Regions from separate parts of the Pseudoalteromonas apostichopi genome, predicted to be linked through region 2. Evidence: predicted binding sites of a transcription regulator. Region 2 holds the regulator's gene; the other holds the start of a gene.
What was found. Region 2 encodes NrdR, which represses ribonucleotide reductase genes. Its sites were predicted from a motif close to AAACACNANATNTNGTGTTT; they were not measured.
Positions count from the first base shown of each region.

Region 1: nrdA (class 1a ribonucleoside-diphosphate reductase subunit alpha) is a predicted target of NrdR. The motif match lies at 8,487-8,506, and genes of this name have one in related genera.

Region 1 covers NZ_AP028065.1:24,883-35,828, forward strand. The annotation lists gene rpsA (30S ribosomal protein S1) at 1-608, opposite strand, end outside; gene cmk ((d)CMP kinase) at 701-1,414, opposite strand; gene aroA (3-phosphoshikimate 1-carboxyvinyltransferase) at 1,519-2,799, opposite strand; gene serC (3-phosphoserine/phosphohydroxythreonine transaminase) at 2,802-3,890, opposite strand; gene gyrA (DNA topoisomerase (ATP-hydrolyzing) subunit A) at 3,960-6,656, opposite strand; gene ubiG (bifunctional 2-polyprenyl-6-hydroxyphenol methylase/3-demethylubiquinol 3-O-methyltransferase UbiG) at 6,833-7,543, shown strand; gene QUE86_RS00140 (HAD family hydrolase) at 7,543-8,217, shown strand; gene nrdA (class 1a ribonucleoside-diphosphate reductase subunit alpha) at 8,610-10,895, shown strand.
Region 2 covers NZ_AP028065.1:2,525,070-2,536,015, forward strand. The annotation lists gene QUE86_RS11360 (sensor histidine kinase) at 1-563, opposite strand, end outside; gene QUE86_RS11365 (response regulator) at 810-1,184, shown strand; gene thrA (bifunctional aspartate kinase/homoserine dehydrogenase I) at 1,412-3,829, shown strand; gene thrB (homoserine kinase) at 3,839-4,765, shown strand; gene thrC (threonine synthase) at 4,784-6,067, shown strand; gene QUE86_RS11385 (hypothetical protein) at 6,100-6,468, opposite strand; gene glyA (serine hydroxymethyltransferase) at 6,760-8,016, shown strand; gene nrdR (transcriptional regulator NrdR) at 8,125-8,574, shown strand; gene ribD (bifunctional diaminohydroxyphosphoribosylaminopyrimidine deaminase/5-amino-6-(5-phosphoribosylamino)uracil reductase RibD) at 8,577-9,716, shown strand; gene QUE86_RS11405 (riboflavin synthase) at 9,721-10,374, shown strand; gene ribBA (bifunctional 3,4-dihydroxy-2-butanone-4-phosphate synthase/GTP cyclohydrolase II) at 10,416-10,946, shown strand, end outside.

The DNA of each region.
Region 1 (10,946 bases), 1.1 Mb from region 2:
GTAAGGTTCTTAACGATACCTTTAACTTCTTGACCTTCAACAAGGTTAGCAAGAAGCTCTTCACGCTCTTGTGAGTTTTCTGATTCGATAACTGCACGGCGAGAAACAACAACGTTGTTACGTTTTTGGTCAAGCTTGATTACTTTGAACTCAAGCTCTTTACCTTCAAGGTGAGTTGTGTCACGTACTGGACGAACATCAACAAGTGAACCAGGTAGGAAGGCACGGATTGAATCAACTTCAACAGTGAAACCGCCTTTAACTTTACCGTTGATAACACCAGTAACAGTCTCTTGCTCTTCACATGCTTTTTCTAAGCGGATCCACGCTTCGTGACGCTTCGCTTTCTCACGAGAAAGGATAGTTTCACCGAAACCGTCTTCGATTGCGTCTAAAGCAACATCTACTTCGTCGCCAACAGCAACTTCTAGTTCACCAGCAGCATTTTTGAATTGCTCAGCAGGGATTGCACTTTCAGATTTAAGACCAGCATCAACAAGTACGATGTTGTTCTCGATTGAGATAACAGTACCTTTAACGATAGAGCCTTGCTCTGCTTCAAAACCCTTAAGGCTTTCTTCAAATAACTGCGCAAAATTTTCTGACATTATACGTCTCTAAATAATTAAATAACCAATTAGCAACCATGCTGCATGGGGTTGTTAAAATAGCGCTGGCTTCCTGCCGGCACCTTAATAAATTACTTTTTAGCTTTTGGAAGCTTTCCTGCAAGTACTGCTTCGTCGAGTAAAGTTACAACTTTATCAAACACTTGCATTGCATTGAGCTCACTAGTATCAAGCTCAATAGCGTCTTCTGCAGGAACAAGCGGCGCAACTTCACGCGTCATATCGCGGTGATCACGAGCTTTTATGTCCTCAAGTAGACCACTTAGTGTAACATCAAGACCGCGTTCATTCAACTCAGCAAAGCGACGACGAGCGCGCTCTTCAGCTGATGCGGTTAAATAAATTTTCAATGGTGCATCTGGAAACACAACTGTGCCCATATCACGACCATCGGCAATTAGGCCGCTCTCAGTACGAAACGCACGTTGACGACGTAATAATGCTTCTCTCACCCGTGGTAATGCAGCAATCTTTGATGCCGCAGCACCCACTTCTTCGTTGCGGATTGTGGTTGTGACGTCTTCGCCTTCCAAGACAATTTTAGAAGTATGTGTTTGGCTGTCGACCAAAAACTGTACATCTAAGTTTGCAGCTAACGGCACTAGCGCATCTTCATTATCTAGTTCAATTTGATGATGAAGCGCTGCAAGTGACAGCACACGATAAATCGCTCCACTGTCTAATACATCCCAACCTAATTTCTCGGCTAACAAGCGACAAACAGTTCCTTTACCTGAACCACTTGGGCCATCGATGGTGATTACGGGCATTGATAACGCCTGCATTTATAACCTCCTGCAATGCACACCAAAATAAATCCGCGATATTATACGTCAGTTCTTAAAATAGATCCGCATCTAGAGTGTAACTTTTTATATTTTCTTCTGTTTTATTGACTTGAGACAGACTCTAGTACTTTGAAAAACGTTGGAAAAGTTTTGTATGTACATTTAGGATCGTTAATGGTTATCGGCTTCCCGCCAACAGCAACCATCGCAAAACACATGGCAATACGGTGATCGTTGTACGTATCAATCGCTACATCATTGAATGTTTCTGGTGGTGTTATTTCGATGAAATCTTCACCCTCAACAACTTCTGCACCAACTTTTCGAAGCTCAGTAGCCATTGCATATAAACGGTCTGTTTCTTTTACACGCCAGTTATAGATATTACGAATCGCCGTTGTACCTTTTGCGAAAAGCGCAACGGTTGCGAGAGTCATCGCTGCATCAGGGATTGCATTAGCATCAATATCAACCGCGTTCAGCTCGCCTTTACGAACCACCAGCTTTTCATCGTACCAATCGATTTTAGCGCCGACTTGTTCCATAACTTTGGCAAAACCAATATCACCCTGAACAGATGCAGCACCTACCCCATTAATTTCAATTTCGCCGCCTGCTATTGCAGCCGCCGCAACAAAATAAGAGGCGCTTGAAGCATCACCTTCGACCATAATACGCTCAAGTGCTTGATACTGCTGACAGCCTTTAACGTAAAACGTTTCATAGTTGTCATGACTCACAATAACACCAAAACGCTTCATCACATCTAGGGTAATATCAATGTAAGGCTTTGATACCAGTGTGCCTTTAATGGTGATTTCTGTGTCGCCATTAAATAATGGCGCCGCCATTAGTAACGCAGTTAAGAACTGGCTCGAAATACTGCCATCAATTTCAACTTTACCGCCGCTGATTTTGCCGCCTTTAATGGCCAGTGGTGGATAGTCTTTATGCTTAAGATATTCAACATCACCACCCAGAGCTTGCAGTGCATCAACCAAATGGCCGATTGGGCGCTCTTCCATACGTGGCTCACCCACCAGCTGATATTCGCCTTCTACAGCAGCTAATACAGCTGTCAGTGGACGATAAGCAGTACCAGCATTGCCTAAAAATAATGGCTCACTTGGGGTTTTAAATTTACCTGCAACCCCCTCTACGGTAGCCACTGTTTTATCTTCATTAAGCGATACATTTACGCCCAAAAGATTTAACGCACCTAGCATATGACGAATATCATCACTGTCGAGAAGGTTTTCAACAACCGATGTGCCCTCTGCTAGTGCTGCTAACAGTAAGATGCGGTTTGATAAACTTTTTGAGCCTGGCAGTGTCACACTACCATTTACTTTTGAGATTGGTTCAAGACGAAGCTGTTCCATAATTAGCTGTGCTCCTTGGCGAATTTTTCCATAAAATTAACCAAAGCTTGAACACCTTCAAGTGGCATCGCGTTATAAATGCTTGCGCGCATACCACCAACAATACGGTGGCCTTCAAGGGCTAATAAGCCTGCTTCTTTTGACTCATTAATGAATTTTTCATTCAATGATTCATCGTTTAACCAAAACGGTACGTTCATGCGTGAACGGCAATGCTTGGCAACTTTATTACTATAAAAATCTGAGCTATCAATAAAGTTGTAAAGTAATTCTGCTTTTGCGATGTTTTGCTCTTCCATCGCTTTAACGCCACCGTTTGCTTCAAGCCATTCAAATACTTCAGCAGCTAAGTACCACGCAAATGTAGGTGGTGTGTTATACATGCTGCCTTGTTTAGCTTCTAATGCGTAATCAAGAATTCCTGGCTTTGCAAGGCCTTCACGTTCAAGTAGCGTTTTACGAATAATAACAATCGATAAACCAGACGGGCCGATATTTTTTTGTGCGCCAGCGTAAATAAGATCAAACTGATTTACATCAAATTCGCGCGATAAAATAGTCGATGACATATCAGCAACAATCGGTGCAGATGGATGTGATGGTACTTCGAAAATCTCAATGCCATCTACGGTTTCATTCGGGCAATAGTGAATGTACGACGCATCAGCAGGTAATTCCCAGCTGCTTGCTGGTTTGATAGAGAACTGACCATTTTGCTGTTCATCATCACGTACATTAATACTTTCAACAGCAGTGAATTTAGCAGCTTCTGAAGTAGCACCTTTAGACCATACACCGTTTTCACAGTACACAGCTGGTTTATCATCAAGGTGAAGATTCAATGGCACAGCACTGAATTGACCACGGCCACCGCCGTGCATAAATAACACTTCAAACTCATCACTAATATTCATTAAGCGACGCAGGCTTGCTTCACATTTAGCAGTAAGTGCTAAAAAGTCGCTGCTGCGATGGCTAATTTCCATCACAGAGACACCTAAACCTTGCCAATCTATAAATTCTTTTTGTGCTTTTTGCATAACTGCCGGCGGTAGCATAGCCGGTCCTGCACAAAAATTATATTTAGTCATTACTTTGCCTCATTCCAGTAATTATAGTGCGGATAAAAAAAGCGGCCGAAGCCGCTTTTTAAATCAATGTTATTCTGAAGGTGGGTTATCACCCGTTTCTTCAGTATTGGTATCGACTACTTCAACGGCCTCGCCTTCGATGGCTTCAAGCTCATCAACTTCGATTTCTTCGATACGTTGTAAACCAACTACTTGCTCTTCGTCAATAGTTCGTATCAAAATAACGCCTTGAGTATTACGACCAACCGTAGAAACCTCATTAACACGGGTACGTACTAATGTACCGCGATTAGAGATGATCATGATTTCGTCGTTTTCGTCAACTTGTACTGCACCAACCACAGCGCCATTACGCTCGCTTACTTTGATTGATACAACACCTTGTGTTGCACGGCTCTTCGATGGGTAATCTTCAAGTGCTGTACGCTTACCGTAACCGTTTTCTGTCACAGTTAGGATCGCACCATCTGACTTAGGTACGATTAACGACACAACGCGTTGGTCGTCAGCCATCTTAATACCACGAACACCCGTTGCTGTCCGGCCCATCGGACGTACACCTTTGAAGCGGATTTCCGGGTTACCATTTTCATCTAGAACTGGGTTGCCGTTTTCATCAACAACTTCTGACTCTTCTGCTTCTTTAAAGCGGACAACTTTACCGGCATCAGTGAATAGCATGATTTCATTCGTGCCATCAGTGATATCAACACCAATTAGGCTATCACCTTCATTAAGGTTAACAGCGATAATACCGCTCGCACGTTGACGGCTGTATGCGGTAAGTGGTGTTTTCTTAACTGTACCAAACGCTGTTGCCATGAAGATGTATTTATCTTCTTCGTACTCACGTACTGGTAAGATAGCGGTAATACGCTCATCAGCTTCAAGTGGTAATAAGTTAACAATTGGCTTACCACGCGCTGCACGGCTTGCTAATGGTAACTGATAAACTTTCAACCAATATAAGCGACCTGCCGTTGAGAAACACAGAATTGTATCGTGTGTGTTAGCAACCAATAGACGCTCGATGAAGTCTTCATCTTTCATCTTAGTTGCTGACTTACCTTTACCACCACGACGTTGTGCTTCGTAATCAGAGAGTGGTTGATACTTAACGTAACCTTCGTGAGAAAGCGTTACAACAACGTCTTCTTCATTGATTAGGTCTTCAAGGCTAATATCGTGAGCAGCTGCACTGATTTCAGTACGACGTTCGTCACCATATTGCTCTTTAATTTCTACTAGCTCGTCGCGGATAACTTCCATTAGACGCTCTGGGCTTGAAAGAATATGTAAAAGCTCAGCAATTAGATCAAGTAAGTTTTGGTACTCGTCTAAGATCTTCTCATGCTCAAGACCTGTTAGTTTGTGTAAACGTAGGTCTAGGATTGCTTGTGCTTGTTGCTCAGATAAGTAGTACTGACCGTCACGGATACCTAAATCAGCCGCTAACCAATCAGGACGTGCTACGTTATCTTCACCTGCTTTTTCAAGCATAGCTTTAACTGTACCAAGTTCCCAAGGACGAGCTGTTAATGCTGCTTTTGCTTCTGCTGGGGTTGGTGACTTACGAATAAGTTCGATAATCGGGTCGATATTCGCAAGAGCAATCGCTAAGCCTTCAAGCGTGTGAGCACGGTCACGGGCTTTACGTAAATCGAATACAGTACGACGTGTAACAACTTCACGGCGGTGAACGATAAACGCTTCAAGCATTTCTTTTAAGTTGAAACACTTAGGTTGGTTGTTATCAAGTGCAACCATGTTCATACCAAACACAGTTTGTAACTGAGTTTGTGCGTATAGGTTGTTTAAGATTACCTCACCAACATCACCACGTTTGATTTCGATAACGATACGCATACCGTCTTTATCTGATTCGTCACGTAGTGCGCTAATACCTTCAATCTTCTTATCTTTAACTAGCTCAGCGATTTTTTCGATAAGGCGCGCTTTGTTAACTTGATAAGGAATTTCGTGAACAATAATGGTTTCACGACCAGTTTTTTCGTCAACTTCGATTTCAGCGCGAGCACGGATGTATACTTTACCACGACCCGTTAAATACGCCTGCTCAATGCCTTTTTTACCATTGATAATCGCCGCAGTCGGGAAATCCGGACCCGGGATATATTCAATAAGGTCAGCAATTGACATGTCTGGGTTTTGGATCAGCGCTAAACAACCATTGATAACTTCTGTTAAGTTATGAGGTGGGATGTTTGTCGCCATACCAACAGCGATACCCGAAGAACCATTTACTAATAAGTTAGGTACTTTAGTAGGTAATACGTCAGGAATTTGCTCAGTACCGTCGTAGTTAGGTACGTAATCAACCGTTTCTTTTTCTAAATCAGCTAATAATTCATGTGACATTTTCGCCATACGGACTTCCGTATAACGCATTGCTGCCGCAGAGTCACCGTCAACAGAACCAAAGTTACCTTGGCCGTCAACAAGCATGTAGCGTAATGAGAAAGGCTGCGCCATACGAACGATGGTGTCATATACCGCGCTGTCGCCATGTGGGTGGTACTTACCGATTACATCACCAACAACACGTGCTGATTTCTTGTAAGGTTTATTCCAATCATTATTGAGTTCGTTCATTGCGAACAAAACGCGGCGGTGAACAGGCTTTAAGCCGTCACGTACGTCTGGCAATGCACGACCTACGATTACACTCATGGCATAATCAAGGTAAGAATTTTTTAATTCATCTTCAATATTGACTGGCAGAATTTCATTGGCGAGATCAGTCATTTGATTTCACATTCCTTCAGTATTGACTCATTAAGAGGCAAATCGCCGTCTTAAGAGCTTTAGTTATTATTTCCTGACCATGCTATCACAATTTATTTAGATTTACAGGCGCTAAATCTTTGCGATTTATTAATTTACCCCTATATAATGGCCTCAGATTAACGAGGAAGTTTTTTATGACCGAGCATCAGAATGTAGATAATGCAGAAATTGCAAAGTTTGAAGCCATCGCAGAACGTTGGTGGGACCGCGACGGAGAGTTCAAACCCCTTCATGAAATAAATCCTCTTCGCTTGGATTTTGTCGCAGATAAAGTGGGCGGCTTATTTGATAAGGAAACCTTAGATGTTGGCTGTGGTGGCGGCATCTTAAGTGAAAGCATGGCCCGTATGGGCGCTAAAGTAACTGGCATTGATATGGGCCAAGAGCCATTAACCGTTGCTAAGTTACATAGTTTAGAAACAGGCGTGCCTGTTGATTATATAAAAGTACCTGCAGAGCAATTTGCTGCTGAGCACCCTGCTCGCTTTGATGTTGTGACGTGTATGGAAATGCTTGAGCATGTTCCAGATCCTGCTTCTATTATTCGCGCTGTAGCAGAACTTGCTAAACCTGGTGCCGATGTATTCTTTTCAACATTAAATAAAACACCAAAAGCTTATTTGTTTGCCATTGTTGGTGCTGAAAAGCTATTGAAAATGGTACCTGAAGGTACCCATGACCATAAAAAATTCATTAAACCTGCACAGCTTATTGCATGGGCTGAAGAAGCTGGATTAAAAGTACGCGCCAGTACAGGTCTTAACTATAATCCGTTTTCTAAGCAGTACAGCTTAAACGATGATGTAAGTGTTAATTACATCCTGCACTTTGAGAAACTAGCGTGATGAGTGGTGTGCAAACACCCTCTATCGATTTTGATGCCTTTATCTTTGATTTAGATGGCACTCTACTCGATACTGCGGATGACTTAGGTGGTGCATTAAACCGAGTGTTAGCAGATGCCAATGTGGCGCCTGTTGCTGAGCATGTTTATCGCCCTGCGGCTTCTAACGGTGCAAATGCATTATTAGAAGTCGGCTTTGGTGATAAATGGCCCGAACTTGAACAACTCGCCTTGCGCCAGCAGCTTCTTGATTACTACGCCGAAGATATTGCTGTACACAGTAAATGTTTCAATGGCATAGAACAGCTTTTAATTGCACTTGATCAAAACAATATTAAGTGGGGCATTATGACTAATAAGCCCGGCTTTTTAACTGAGCCCTTAGTGCAAGCTATTCCCTCTTTGCGTGATGCAAAGGCGGTTGTGAGTGGCGATACATTAGCTGTGTCAAAACCATCACCGGATCCACTTTTACACACAGCTGAGATCTTAGACGTTGATCCGAGCCGTTGTTTGTATATCGGTGATGCTGAACGTGATATTCAAGCAGCGAAAGCAGCCAATATGTACAGCGCAACAGCGTTATGGGGTTATATACCCAGTGTAGACGCTGCACTTGACTGGCAAGCGGATTTCAATTGGCAAACGCCGATTGATGGCTTTAACCATATATAGTGTTATTTGATAACTGAAACACCATATATTGTGATTTGATTTACTTTTGAGCATTCATTGATGATAAAAAAATCAGTCAAAATTTATTTTTAAAAACGGTAAATTTTCTGGATCTTTTGTTGATTTCTACAAATTTCGTCGTCTATGAATGTTCAAAGGTTAATGGTCACTAACACAATGCGCTTATCCAATAGTTATCCACAAAATGGGGCAATTCTATCCCTTGCAAAACAGCGCAGACCACACTATCTTGTGATCTGCAATTTAAACAACACCAGATATTGTGGCTAAATGTTATTCAATTAGATCACCCTGGCGTTTAATAATAATAATTACATAAAGAATACCTTTGTCTTTACAACGATAATTTCCCAAGGAATACAGGCAAAACTATGAACCAACAGCTATCTGTAAGCAAACGTGACGGCCGTAAAGAGTCACTTGATCTAGATAAGATCCATCGCGTGATCGCTTGGGCCGCAGAAGGTCTAGAGAATGTGTCTGTCTCACAAGTTGAATTAAAATCTCATATTCAATTTTATGACGGCATTCGTACCGATGACATTCATGAAACCATCATCAAAGCTGCAGCTGATCAGATCTCTAAAGATACGCCTGATTACCAATACCTAGCTGCTCGCTTAGCTGTATTCCATTTACGTAAAAAAGCGTACGGTCAATTTGAGCCGCCACGCTTATATGATCACATCACGAAATTAGTTGAAGACAAACGTTATGATCAACACCTTTTGGTTGATTATACCGAGCAAGAAATTGACGAGTTAGATGCTTACATCGATCACAACCGTGACCTAAACTTCAGCTACGCTGCTGTAAAGCAACTTGAAGGTAAGTATTTAGTTCAAAACCGTGTTACTGGTGAAATTTACGAAAGTGCACAGTTTTTATATATCTTAGTTGCTGCAAGCTTATTCTCTGATTATCCAAAAGAGACGCGTATTGATTACATCAAGCGTTTTTATGATGCAGTGTCTACCTTCAAAATTTCGTTACCTACGCCAATTATGGCAGGTGTTCGTACGCCTACACGTCAGTTCAGCTCATGTGTACTAATTGAATGTGGTGATAGCCTAGACTCTATTAATGCGACATCATCTGCGATCGTTAAATATGTTTCGCAACGTGCTGGTATTGGTATTAATGCGGGTCGCATTCGTGCGCTTGGTAGCCCTATTCGTAATGGCGAAGCGTACCACACAGGTTGTATTCCATTTTATAAGCACTTCCAAACTGCTGTTAAGAGCTGTTCACAAGGTGGTGTTCGTGGCGGCGCAGCTACGCTGTTCTACCCACTTTGGCATTTGGAAGTTGAAAATTTATTAGTTCTAAAGAACAACCGTGGTGTTGATGATAACCGTGTACGTCACCTTGACTACGGTGTGCAGTTCAACAAATTAATGTATAGCCGTTTAATCAAAGATGATTACATCACATTATTTAGCCCATCAGATGTTCCGGGTCTATACGATGCATTCTTTGAAGATCAAGCGAAGTTTGATGAGCTATACATCAAGTACGAGCAAGACGAGTCAATTCGTAAAAAACGTATTAAAGCGATTGAGTTATTCTCAATGTTTGCACAAGAGCGTGCGAGCACAGGTCGAATTTACTTACAAAACGTTGACCACTGTAATACGCACAGCCCGTTTATCTCGACTGTTGCGCCAATTCGTCAATCTAACCTATGTTTAGAAATTGCATTACCAACTAAGCCTCTTAGCAATGTAATGGACGAAGAAGGTGAAATTGCCCTTTGTACGCTTTCAGCGTTTAACTTAGGTGCAATTGAGTCACTTGATGAATTAGAAGAGCTTGCAGAGCTTGCTGTACGTGCTCTTGATAACTTACTTGATTTCCAAGACTACCCTGTTCCTGCGGCTAAAAACGCAACTATGGGTCGTCGTACGCTAGGTATTGGTGTTATTAACTACGCATACTACTTAGCGAAGAACGGTAAGCGTTACTCAGATGGCAGCGCAAATGCCCTAACTCACAAAACATTTGAAGCAATTCAATACTATCTAATGAAAGCATCAAATGAGTTAGCGAAAGAACGTGGTGCGTGTCCTAAGTTTAACGAGACAACGTATTCTCAAGGCATTATGCCAACAGATACTTATAAGCGTGACCTAGATCAGTTCTGTGATGAACCTCTTCACTTAGATTGGGATTCATTACGCGAAAGCATTAAAGAGCATGGTATGCGTAACTCTACGTTATCTGCACTTATGCCTTCAGAGACATCATCGCAAATCTCTAACGCAACAAATGGTATTGAGCCACCACGAGGTCATATCAGCGTTAAAGCAAGTAAAGATGGTATCTTAAAGCAAGTAGTTCCAGATTATGAAAATCTGAAAGATAACTACGAGCTACTGTGGGATATTCCTTCAAACGATGGTTACCTACAGCTTGTTGGTATTATGCAAAAATTCGTTGACCAAACGATCTCTGCAAACACCAACTATGATCCATCTAAGTATGAAGGCGGTAAAGTACCTATGAAGGTGCTATTAAAAGACCTACTGACTGCGTACAAACTCGGTGTTAAAACCCTGTACTATCACAATACACGTGATGGTGCATCAGACTCTCAAGATGAGTTAACACCAGAGGTAGAAGATGACGGTTGTGCAGGCGGCGCTTGTAAAATCTAATTAAATTAATAACATAACAAAAGCGGGCTCATTAGCCCGCTTTGTCCTGAC
Region 2 (10,946 bases):
CGCTTTCTAAATGCGAGTAAGAAAAGAATGATCAAAAAGGTGGTTTTGATCATCGCATTTCCGATTAAAAAATAGATAGAAATCATGATGCGGCTAAATACCACTTCACGGCTTGAGAATAGGGTTACGTCGCCTACTTGGGTTGTTTTACCCGAGAATTCAAAAATAAGTGGGAATGTATAACCAAATAAACCCGACGGCGTATCTTCGATAATTGCTTCTTCTTGAACTAACTGTTGACTGTAAAGCTCATGAATATCTAACGAACGCCCTAATTGTGAGAGTACCTCACCACTATCATCACGCACAATAATGCCTTCGATCATAGGGATTGCCAGTAGGCCCTCAGCCGTCGTGATGGTTTGTTTATCGTTCAGTTCCCAAATTGCACGGGTTAAACTACGGCTAAATGTTTTTTGTAAAGTAGTTAACTCGTCGCGAATGTAATCTTTTGTATTAACGTACTCAGCAATAACCTGTCCACACGTCACCACGAAGGTTAGTAAAAAGTAGACAGAGAGCACATTTGTTAATAATTCTTTTGACAGGCTTTTTTGTAGCATGGAATATCCATAGCTCCTTGGTGACAATTGTAATACATTCAGCTAGTTCTAAAGTTAGCTAATAAATGGTTAAAAAGAAATAAATATATCCTTTTTTACTGGAACATTTATAAATTGTTAGTATTTTTTGAAAAAGCTTAGCCTTACTGCGCTTTAAAAATTGTGTTATAAATTTATTTCACCTTTAACTTTTTTAACATTAGCCTTTTTTAATGTTGTATTTGCTACAGCAAAGATTTTTATTTCATGAATAATCCTAATTTTTCAGTACTGGTCTGTGATGACTCAAATATTGCCCGCAAGCAGGTAGTGCGCTGTTTAGGGGATTGCTTGAATGCAGATATTCAACAAGCAACCAATGGGCGTGAAGCACTTGCGTTACTGCGCGAACATAATTTTGATCTACTCTGTTTAGATTTAACCATGCCTGAACTGGATGGAGTCGCTGTGCTTGAATCTATTAAAGCAGAGAAAATAGAATGCTTTGTAATAGTTATTTCGGCTGATATTCAGACTGAAATGAAGCAAAGAGTAGTAAAGTTGGGCGCCATTGATTTCATTGATAAGCCAATAGATCTTGTTCGCCTAAAAGCAACTTTGCATAAATTTGGTATTCATTAATCTTTTAAATAACACAAACGCATAATTTATCTTTTCTTTAAGGGTTGACAGCCTGACTACATTTAAGGCAGTCTAGAGTCTATGAAAACATTTAATCACGCAACGACCATTATTATTACAACCATCATCCTTACTGGATAGTGGCATAGGTCGGTGCAACAAATTTATAGGCCTGTGTTCACTAGAACACAGGCCTTTTTCGTTTATGGAATGAGGAAACATAAATAATGCGAGTATTAAAATTTGGTGGGTCGTCCTTGGCCGACTACGAATGTTTGCAACAGGTAGCTCAGTTAGTCAAAGAAGAATTACGCGATGAAATGCTGTTAGTGCTATCAGCTCCAGGTGGTATGACTGATTCATTAGTCGCGTTAGCAAGTACTGCAGAACATGGGCAGGACTTTAGTGAGCTATGGCAAGCATTGGTTGCGCGCTGTGAACAACTAAAAGCTGCTGTTGAAGCTGATTTTGGTCAGGTAGCAAGTTGGCCTAACTTGAATGAACTGAAGAATAAACTTGATGGTGTTGCACTTTTAAAGTGCTGCCCAGACCAAGTACGTGCCTATACTATTAGCTTTGGTGAGCGCGTAAGTGTTGCTTTGATGGAGTGCATGCTTAAACAAAGTAATGCTCGCTATCTAGAAGCGACTGATTGTATTGCCTCTGTGGGCGGCTACATTGATGCTGAAGCTGACTTGGCTGCAAGTAAGTTGCGTTTTCAAGAAGCACTAAAAGCTGCACCGAGCACTATTTATATCATGCCGGGCTTTACTGCTGCTAACGAACAAGGTGAGCTAACAACACTTGGTCGCAATGGCTCAGACTACTCAGCGGCAATTGCTGCAGCATGTTTAGAAGCCGATGTATGTCAGATCTGGACTGATGTTGATGGCGTTTATAATGCTGATCCGCGTTATATCAAAAAAGCGTCTAAGGTTGATTCACTATCATATAAAGAAGCGATGGAGCTTTCTTATTTTGGGGCGAAGGTATTGCACCCGAAAACGATTTTACCTTGTGCCAAAGCGGGTGTGCCGTGTGAGATCAAAAATACACATAATCCACGTGCTGAAGGCTCAGTGATCAGTAACGACAGTGTATCTAACGAGCCTGTTAAAGCGCTATCAAGTCTACAAAACCTTGCTATGTTAACTGTTTCAGGCCCAGGTATGAAAGGTAAAGTGGGCATGGCATCAAAAGTATTTAATGCACTTGCTCATGACAATGTTTCAATTGTTTTAATCACTCAATCTTCATGTGAATTTAGCATCAGTTTTTGTGTTCATGAAAGCGACCTATCGCTTGCCCTTGAAGCACTTCAGACTGCTTTCGAATTAGAATCACAAGCTGGCCTAATCGAACCAGTTCAAGTGCAGCGTAACCTTGCTATTGTCACTTTAGTAGGCGATAACATGCGTGCTCACAAAGGGTTAGCGGCTAAGTTCTTTGCTTCGTTAGCACAAGCGCAGGTTAACATCGTTGCAATTGCACAAGATTCCACTGAAAGTGCAATTTCAGCGGTCATCGACGGTGAGTTTTGCAACGACGCTGTAAAAGTTTGCCATGAAAATTTCTTTACCCACATTCCTTCAATTGATGTTTTTTTACTTGGTTGTGGTTTGGTTGGTCAAGAGCTTATTCAGCAGTTACAACGCCAACAAGCGTGGCTTGAAAAGCGTAACATTAAGCTGAACTTATACGGTGTTGCTAACTCAAGACAGCTTTACCTTGATAGCGAAGGTATTGCTTTTAATGGCTGGCAAGACAAACTAGCCGAGTCAGAGCAAGCATTTGATTTAAGTTTGGTGGAGCAATTTGTAAAACAAAACCACTTAATCAACCCTGTGATAGTTGACTGTAGTTCGGCCGATAAGCTTGCTGCGCAATATGTGGATTTCTTGAATGCCGGTTTTCATGTTGTTGCTGCTAACAAAAAAGCCAATACTAGCTCATATGCTTACTACCAAGATTTAGTTGCAGCAACACAAAAGAATAATCGTAAATTTTTATACGAAACAAACGTAGGTGCAGGTTTACCGGTACTTGATAATCTTAAATCGCTATTTGGTGCGGGCGATGAACTCATTAAATTCAGCGGTATCTTATCGGGTTCATTATCGTATATGTTTGGTGCACTACAAGATGGTTTATCACTTAGTGAAGCAACATTAAAAGCAAAAGAAAGTGGATTTACAGAGCCTGATCCGCGTGATGATTTATCTGGAACTGATGTTGCTCGAAAACTACTCATCATTGCCCGTGAATCTGGTCTTGAATTAGAACTAAGCGATATCGAAGTTGAATCTGTTTTACCAAAAGGGTTTGCAGAAGATGATTCTGTAGCCGATTTCATGGCAAAACTACCATCACTTGATGCGCAGTTTAACGACCGCATTCAAAGTGCTGCAAGTGAAGGTAAAGTACTTCGTTATGTGGGCACTATTGAAAACGGTCAATGTAAAGTAGGCATTGAAGCCGTAGATAGTAGCCATGCTCTTTACGATATCCGTGACGGTGAAAATGCATTGGCAATCTTAAGTCAATATTATCAACCACGTCCGTTTGTGATTCGTGGTTATGGCGCAGGTGCTGAAGTAACGGCTGCAGGCGTATTTGCTGATATCTTAAAAACGTTAACGCGCTAGGAGCAGGTCATGATCCGTGTATACGCACCCGCTTCAATCGGGAATTTTGCTGTCGGCTTTGATGCACTCGGTGCCGCGCTCGCACCTATCGATGGTACTTTATTAGGCGATGTTGTAGAGGTTAGTGCCGCAGAGCAAGATACTTTTGTATGCTCTGGCGACTATGCCCATAAACTGCCAGCTAATGCTGAAGAAAACTTAGCTTATCAATGTTTAATTCACTTTAAAGAGCACGTAGCGCCGACTATGTCAGCAGTAAAGCTTGAGCTTAAAAAGAATCTACCGATTGGCTCTGGTTTAGGTTCAAGTGCTTGTTCTGTAGTGGCTGCGTTCGCGGCCCTCGATAAGTTCGCCGAAACGAATTTATCCCAAGAGCAACTTATCGAGTTGATGGCTGACTTTGAAGCCATTGTTAGTGGCGGCCGTCATTACGATAACATCACGCCGTGTTATTTAGGTGGTTTGCAATTAACGGGTGAACTCATTCCGAACAAGTCAATTTCGTTACCTGTTGATAATCAATGGTATTACGTAGCGGCTTTCCCTGGTTTTTCACTGAATACCGCAAAAGCGCGTTCGGTCTTGCCAACGCAATTATCAATGCACGACAGTGTTGAATTTGCACAGCGGCTTTCTGCGTTTAGTAGCTTATTGCTCACTGGCCGTTTTGATGCTGCATTATCAATTATGTCTGATGAAATAGCCGAACCGTATCGTGCACCGCTTATTCAAGGCTTTGTCGAAGCGAAAAGTGCTTTACCAGAGCTTGGCGCTGAAATTGTCAGTATTTCAGGTGCTGGGCCAACATTATTTACCGTGTGTAAGAGTCTTGAAGCTGCACAAAAGTGTGCAGCGTGGCTGAATGATAATTACATTAATGAGCAGGGCTTCTGCCATATCTGCCAACTTGATCAACTTGGCACGCGACAGCTTTAAAGAATTTAAGGAATAAACATGCAATTACATAATTTAAAAGATGAAACACAACAGGTGTCGTTTGTTGAAGCGGTAAAAACGGGTTTAGGCCGTAATCAAGGTGTGTTCTTCCCTGATAGCCTATCGCCAATGCAAGACATTGATACTTTATTAGATTTGGACTTTGTTAGTCGGAGTAGTAAGATTTTATCGCACTTAATTGGTGATGAATTACCTGCTGATACCGTCGCACAGATGGTGCAAAACGCTTTTAACTTCGATGTGAAGTTGGTAGAAGTTGAAAAAGACATTTATTGTTTGGAGTTATTTCATGGCCCAACGCTTGCTTTTAAGGACTTTGGCGGTCGTTTTATGGCTGAGTGTCTTGCCCAATTTAACCAAGGCGAAAAAGTCACTATTTTAACGGCCACATCGGGCGATACTGGCGCAGCCGTTGCTCATGCATTTTATAACAAGCCAAATATAGATGTCGTGATCTTATACCCAAAAGGTAAAATATCATTAGCGCAGCAAAAACTATTCACTACTTTAGGTAATAACATTCACTGCTACGCCGTTGATGGTAGCTTTGATGACTGCCAAAGTATGGTAAAACAAGCTTTCTTAGACGATGAAATTAAACAAAAGCTAGGTTTAAACTCAGCGAATTCAATCAACATCAGTCGTTTAGTTGCGCAAGTATGCTATTACTTTGAAGCAATTGCGCAATTACCAAAAGAGCAGCGTAGTAAAGCGCATATCTCAGTACCTAGTGGTAACTTTGGTAATGTATGTGCGGCGATGATTGGTGCTGTACTTGGAATGCCTGTTGCTAAATTAAGTGCCACAACTAATCAAAACGACACTGTGCCACGCTTCTTGCGAAATAAAGAGTGGGCGCCAAATGACACACTTGAGTCTTTATCGAACGCAATGGATGTGAGTAAACCGAATAACTGGCCACGCGTTCAATTTATGCTAGATAACGAATGGTTTAGCTATGATGACTTTTATTCAAGCTGTGTTGGTGAAGAAGAAACAAAAGAGGTGATGAAAAAAATTCATCAAACTGGTTATATCGCAGAACCTCATACTGCAATTGCTTATCAAGGCTTGAAAGAAAATCTAGCCGACGGTAGTGCAGGTATATTTTTAGCGACCGCACACCCTGCTAAATTCAAAGACAGTGTAGAGCAAATTTTAGACATTGAACTGCCAATGCCAAAACCGCTTGCTGATGCATTGGCAAAGCAGTGTTTGGCTGAAGATATTAAGTTTGATTATCAATTGCTTCGAACAGAGCTGCTAAATAAATTAGCTTAATACTAAAAAAAGAGCGGCGAAGCCGCTCTTTTTTAATGAAGTAATGAATGACTATGACGGTTTAAAACTCGCATGCATAAAATGACCACCGCAGCAATACATAGCAAAATACTGATCACTGAGACTAATTCATTTTGTGTCCATTGCATCAAAGTGAAAGCCGAAATAAAAATAATAAATGGTTTAAATTCATAGTAGTAGTTGGACTTTTTTTGTTTAACTCGCTGGCTTATATGATCTGTTCTTCTAGCTTCTGAGCGCATTCGCCAAATGTTAGCGCCTAATAAAAATAAAGTTACACCAATTAATGTTGGTACATAATTATTTGCTAATGTGATGCAGCTCATGCCGAGAAAGAAGTATCCGTAGGGGACTAATTCATATATAGGTTTAGCTAACATGTACTTATACCATCCTTGATATTGACTAGGAATATAAGCTTAGTTCGCTTCTATTGAAACGCAATAAAGCGTTGATAATTTTATCTAGAGTGACATTTTAAAAATATATGTAATATTTTAAATCTATAATTTTTTTTTATGTATCAATAAAAAAATATCATTATTAAAACACTGTGAAATAAATTCAATCCCTGTTTAAATATGTTCATCTTTACAAGATAGGCAAAAGTGCGTTTTAAGCGTACAATACAGCCTTCAAAAAACACCATACACGTTGCCTTAGGAGACCCCATGTTAGAACGTAGCATGAATATTTCGGATTTCGATCCAGAGTTATTTGCAGCCATCACTAAAGAGACGGCTCGTCAAGAAGAGCACATCGAACTGATCGCGTCTGAAAACTACTGTAGCCCACGCGTACTTGAAGCGCAGGGTTCTCAGCTTACCAACAAATACGCTGAAGGTTACCCAGGCAAACGTTACTATGGCGGTTGTGAGCATGTTGACGTTGTTGAGCAACTAGCAATTGATCGTGCAAACGAATTATTCGGCACAGATTACGCTAACGTCCAACCGCATGCGGGTTCACAAGCAAACGCAGCTGTTTTCCAAGCTCTTCTTCAGCCGCATGATACAGTACTAGGTATGAGCTTAGCTCATGGTGGTCACTTAACTCACGGTTCACACGTTAACTTTTCTGGTAAAACGTATAATGCAATTCAATACGGCCTAAATGACGAAACTGGCGAAATTGATTACGCTCAAGTTGAAGCACTTGCATTAGAGCATAAGCCAAAAATGATCATCGCTGGTTTCTCTGCATACTCAGGCGTTGTTGACTGGGCTAAATTCCGTGAAATCGCTGATAAAGTTGGTGCATATTTATTCGTAGATATGGCTCACGTTGCTGGTCTTATCGCAGCGGGTGTATACCCAAGCCCAATTCCTCATGCACACGTTGTTACTACGACAACTCACAAAACATTAGCAGGCCCTCGTGGCGGTCTAATCGTTTCTGCATGTGGTGATGAAGAGATCTACAAAAAGCTAAACAGTGCTGTTTTCCCTGGTGGTCAAGGTGGTCCTTTATGCCACATCATCGCTGCTAAAGCGGTTGCTTTCAAAGAAGCATTACAGCCAGAGTTCAAAGCGTACCAAGCACAAGTTGTTAAGAACGCTCAAGCTATGGTTGAAGTACTTCAAGAGCGTGGCTATAAAGTTGTTTCTGGTAAAACAGACAACCACTTATTCCTTCTTGACCTAATTGACAAAGATATCACAGGTAAAGATGCTGACGCTGCACTAGGTAACGCTAACATCACTGTTAACAAAAACTCAGTACCAAACGACCCACGTTCACCGTTCGTAACGTCTGGTCTTCGTATTGGTTCTCCGGCTATTACTCGCCGTGGTTTCAAAGAAGCTGAGTCAAAAGAGCTTGCAGGCTGGATCTGTGACGTATTAGACAACATCAACGATGAGTCTGTACAAGCAGAAGTAAAAGAGAAAGTTAAAGCTATCTGTAAAAAATTACCAGTTTACGCTTAATTACTGGTTAAACCGTAATTAAGATAACAATAGCGTTGTTTTTTGCTATTATAAAGGCCGCTTAGTAAGCGGCCTTTTTTTGTTTTTTATAAACGGAAGTTGAACCCTATGCATTGCCCTTTTTGCACCGCAAAAGATACCAAAGTAATTGATTCTCGACTTGTTGGCGGTGGTCACCAAGTTAGACGTCGACGTGAATGTAACGAATGCCATGAGCGCTTTACCACCTTTGAAGGCGCTGAACTTGTGATGCCAAGAGTGATTAAGCAAGACGGTAGTCGCGAACCATTTAACGAAGATAAGTTACTCAATGGCTTGCATCGCGCTTTAGAGAAACGCCCAGTTAGCACTGAGCAGGTCGACGAAGTCGTTAACATTATTAAATCTCAACTTCGTGCTACTGGTGAGCGTGAAATATCTAGCCATTTAATTGGCGAGTGCATCATGGAGTCACTGAAGAAACTCGACAAAGTGGCCTATGTGCGTTTTGCATCTGTATATCGTTCATTTGAAGATATTCGCGAGTTTGGTGAAGAAATCGCTCGTTTAGGTGATTAACTATGTCATTCACAGAGCTTGATATTGCTTATATGGCGCGTGCCATTGAGCTTGCTAAACAAGGGCGTTTTACCACGACTCCAAACCCTAATGTTGGCTGTGTACTGGTTAAAGATGGCGAAATAGTCGGTGAAGGGTTTCATCAACTAGCAGGGCAGGGCCATGCTGAAGTAAATGCCTTGGCTGTGGCTGGCGACAATGCGAAAGGCGCCACAGCATATGTAACTTTAGAGCCTTGTAGTCATTATGGACGCACTCCGCCTTGTGCCGAAGGTTTAAAAGCAGCTGGTGTCAGTAAGGTTATTGCTGCCATGGTCGATCCTAACCCTGCGGTGAGTGGTCGTGGTCTACAGATTTTAGCCGATGCTGGTATTTCAGTGGCATCCGGTTTACTTGAGCAACAAGCGCGTGACCTAAACAAAGGCTTTTTAAAGCGTATGGAAACAGGGGTACCATATGTGACTTGTAAAATGGCCTGTAGTTTAGATGGCAAAACCGCGCTAAATAATGGTCAAAGTAAATGGATTACTGGTCCTAAAGCGCGCCAAGATGTGCAAGCATATCGTGCGCAAAGTTGCGCTATCTTGACGGGGGCTGACACAGTCATTACTGATAATGCAAAACTCAATGTGCGCGTTGATGAACTGCCATTTGCTATGCCTACATCCTTGCCTTTGCGCCAGCCTACTCGAGTGATTATTGATTCACAAAATAGGTTAACGCCTGAACTTACATTATTTAGCATTGAAAGTCCGGTGATTATTTTCACTACATCGCTTGATAAACAACATCAATGGCCTCACTTTGTTAAACACGAAGTTGTACCAGCAGTTAATAATAAAGTTGATTTATCCGCGGTTTTAAAGCGTCTTGCTGAACTACAATTTAATCAGATATGGCTCGAAGCAGGAGCGACCCTTGCAGGGGTGTTTGCTGAGCAGGATTTAATTGACGAATACATCGTTTATATTGCCCCTAAGTTAATAGGTGATATGGGCAAAAGCTTACTAAACTTTGCAGAAGTTACCGTGATGAGTGATATCACTGAACTGACCTTTACTGATACAGTGATGATTGGCGACGATATTCGCTTAACAGCTACAAAGCAAAGCAAGCCACAAAAATTGAAAAATAAAGAGTAGCACTATGTTTACTGGAATTATTGAAGCAACAGGTAAAATTGTTGAACTAACACAAAAGCAAGGCGATCTGGCTATTCGTATTCAAAGCACTAATTTGGATATGAAAGACGTCAAGCTCGGTGACAGTATTGCCACTAATGGTGTGTGTTTAACGGTTGTCGCTAAACATAGCGATGGTTTTAGTGCTGACTTATCTAACGAAACAATCAGCTTAACTGGGTTTGCGCATTATAAAAAAGGACAAACAGTCAACCTCGAAAAAGCCATGCAACCCGTTTCTCGCCTAGGCGGGCATTTAGTATCAGGTCATGTTGATGGTATTGCGACTGTAGAAAGTATCAGTCCTAATGCCCGTGCAACAGAGTACTGGTTAAGTACAGACAATGATTTAATGAAATACATTCCGTACAAAGGTTCGGTATGTATTGATGGCATTAGCTTAACGGTCAATGAGGTCGAACAAAACCGCTTTAAGCTTACTATTGTTCCGCATACCGCTGAACAAACAACGATTGCAGAATTTCAGGTGGGTACTCAGGTGAACTTAGAAGTTGACCAGATTGCTCGCTATTTAGAGCGCCTAATAAAAGGGGCCGAACAACCTTCCCGTTCAGACATATCAATGAGCTTGCTAGCACAAGCTGGCTTTATTAAATAAGCAAAGATAGTCACTATTAATAATACTCTCATGGGCATATTATGAATTTACACAGCGCGCAAGAAATTATCGATGACATTAAAGCCGGTAAAATGGTTATTTTAATGGACGATGAAGACAGAGAAAATGAAGGCGATTTAATCATCGCAGCAGAGCATATCAGTGCAGATGCCATCAACTTTATGGCAACGCATGGCCGTGGTTTAATTTGTTTAACTATGACACAAGAGCGTTGTCAACAGTTAGAGTTACCACTCATGGTTAAAAATAATGGTGCTGCTTTTTCGACTAACTTCACCATGTCTATTGAAGCGGCGAAAGGCGTAACGACAGGTATTTCTGCAGCTGATCGTGCTCGTACAGTACAAGCTGCTATTGCTAAAGGTGCCGTGCCAAGCGATATTGTTCAACCGGGGCATATCTTTCCTATTATGGCGCAGCCAGGTGGCGTGCTAACTCGAGCGGGTCATACCGAAGCGGGTTGTGATTTAGCGCGTTTAGCGGGCCTTGAGCCTTCATCAGTGATTGTTGAAATCTTAAATGCTGATGGCACTATGGCACGTCGCCCAGAT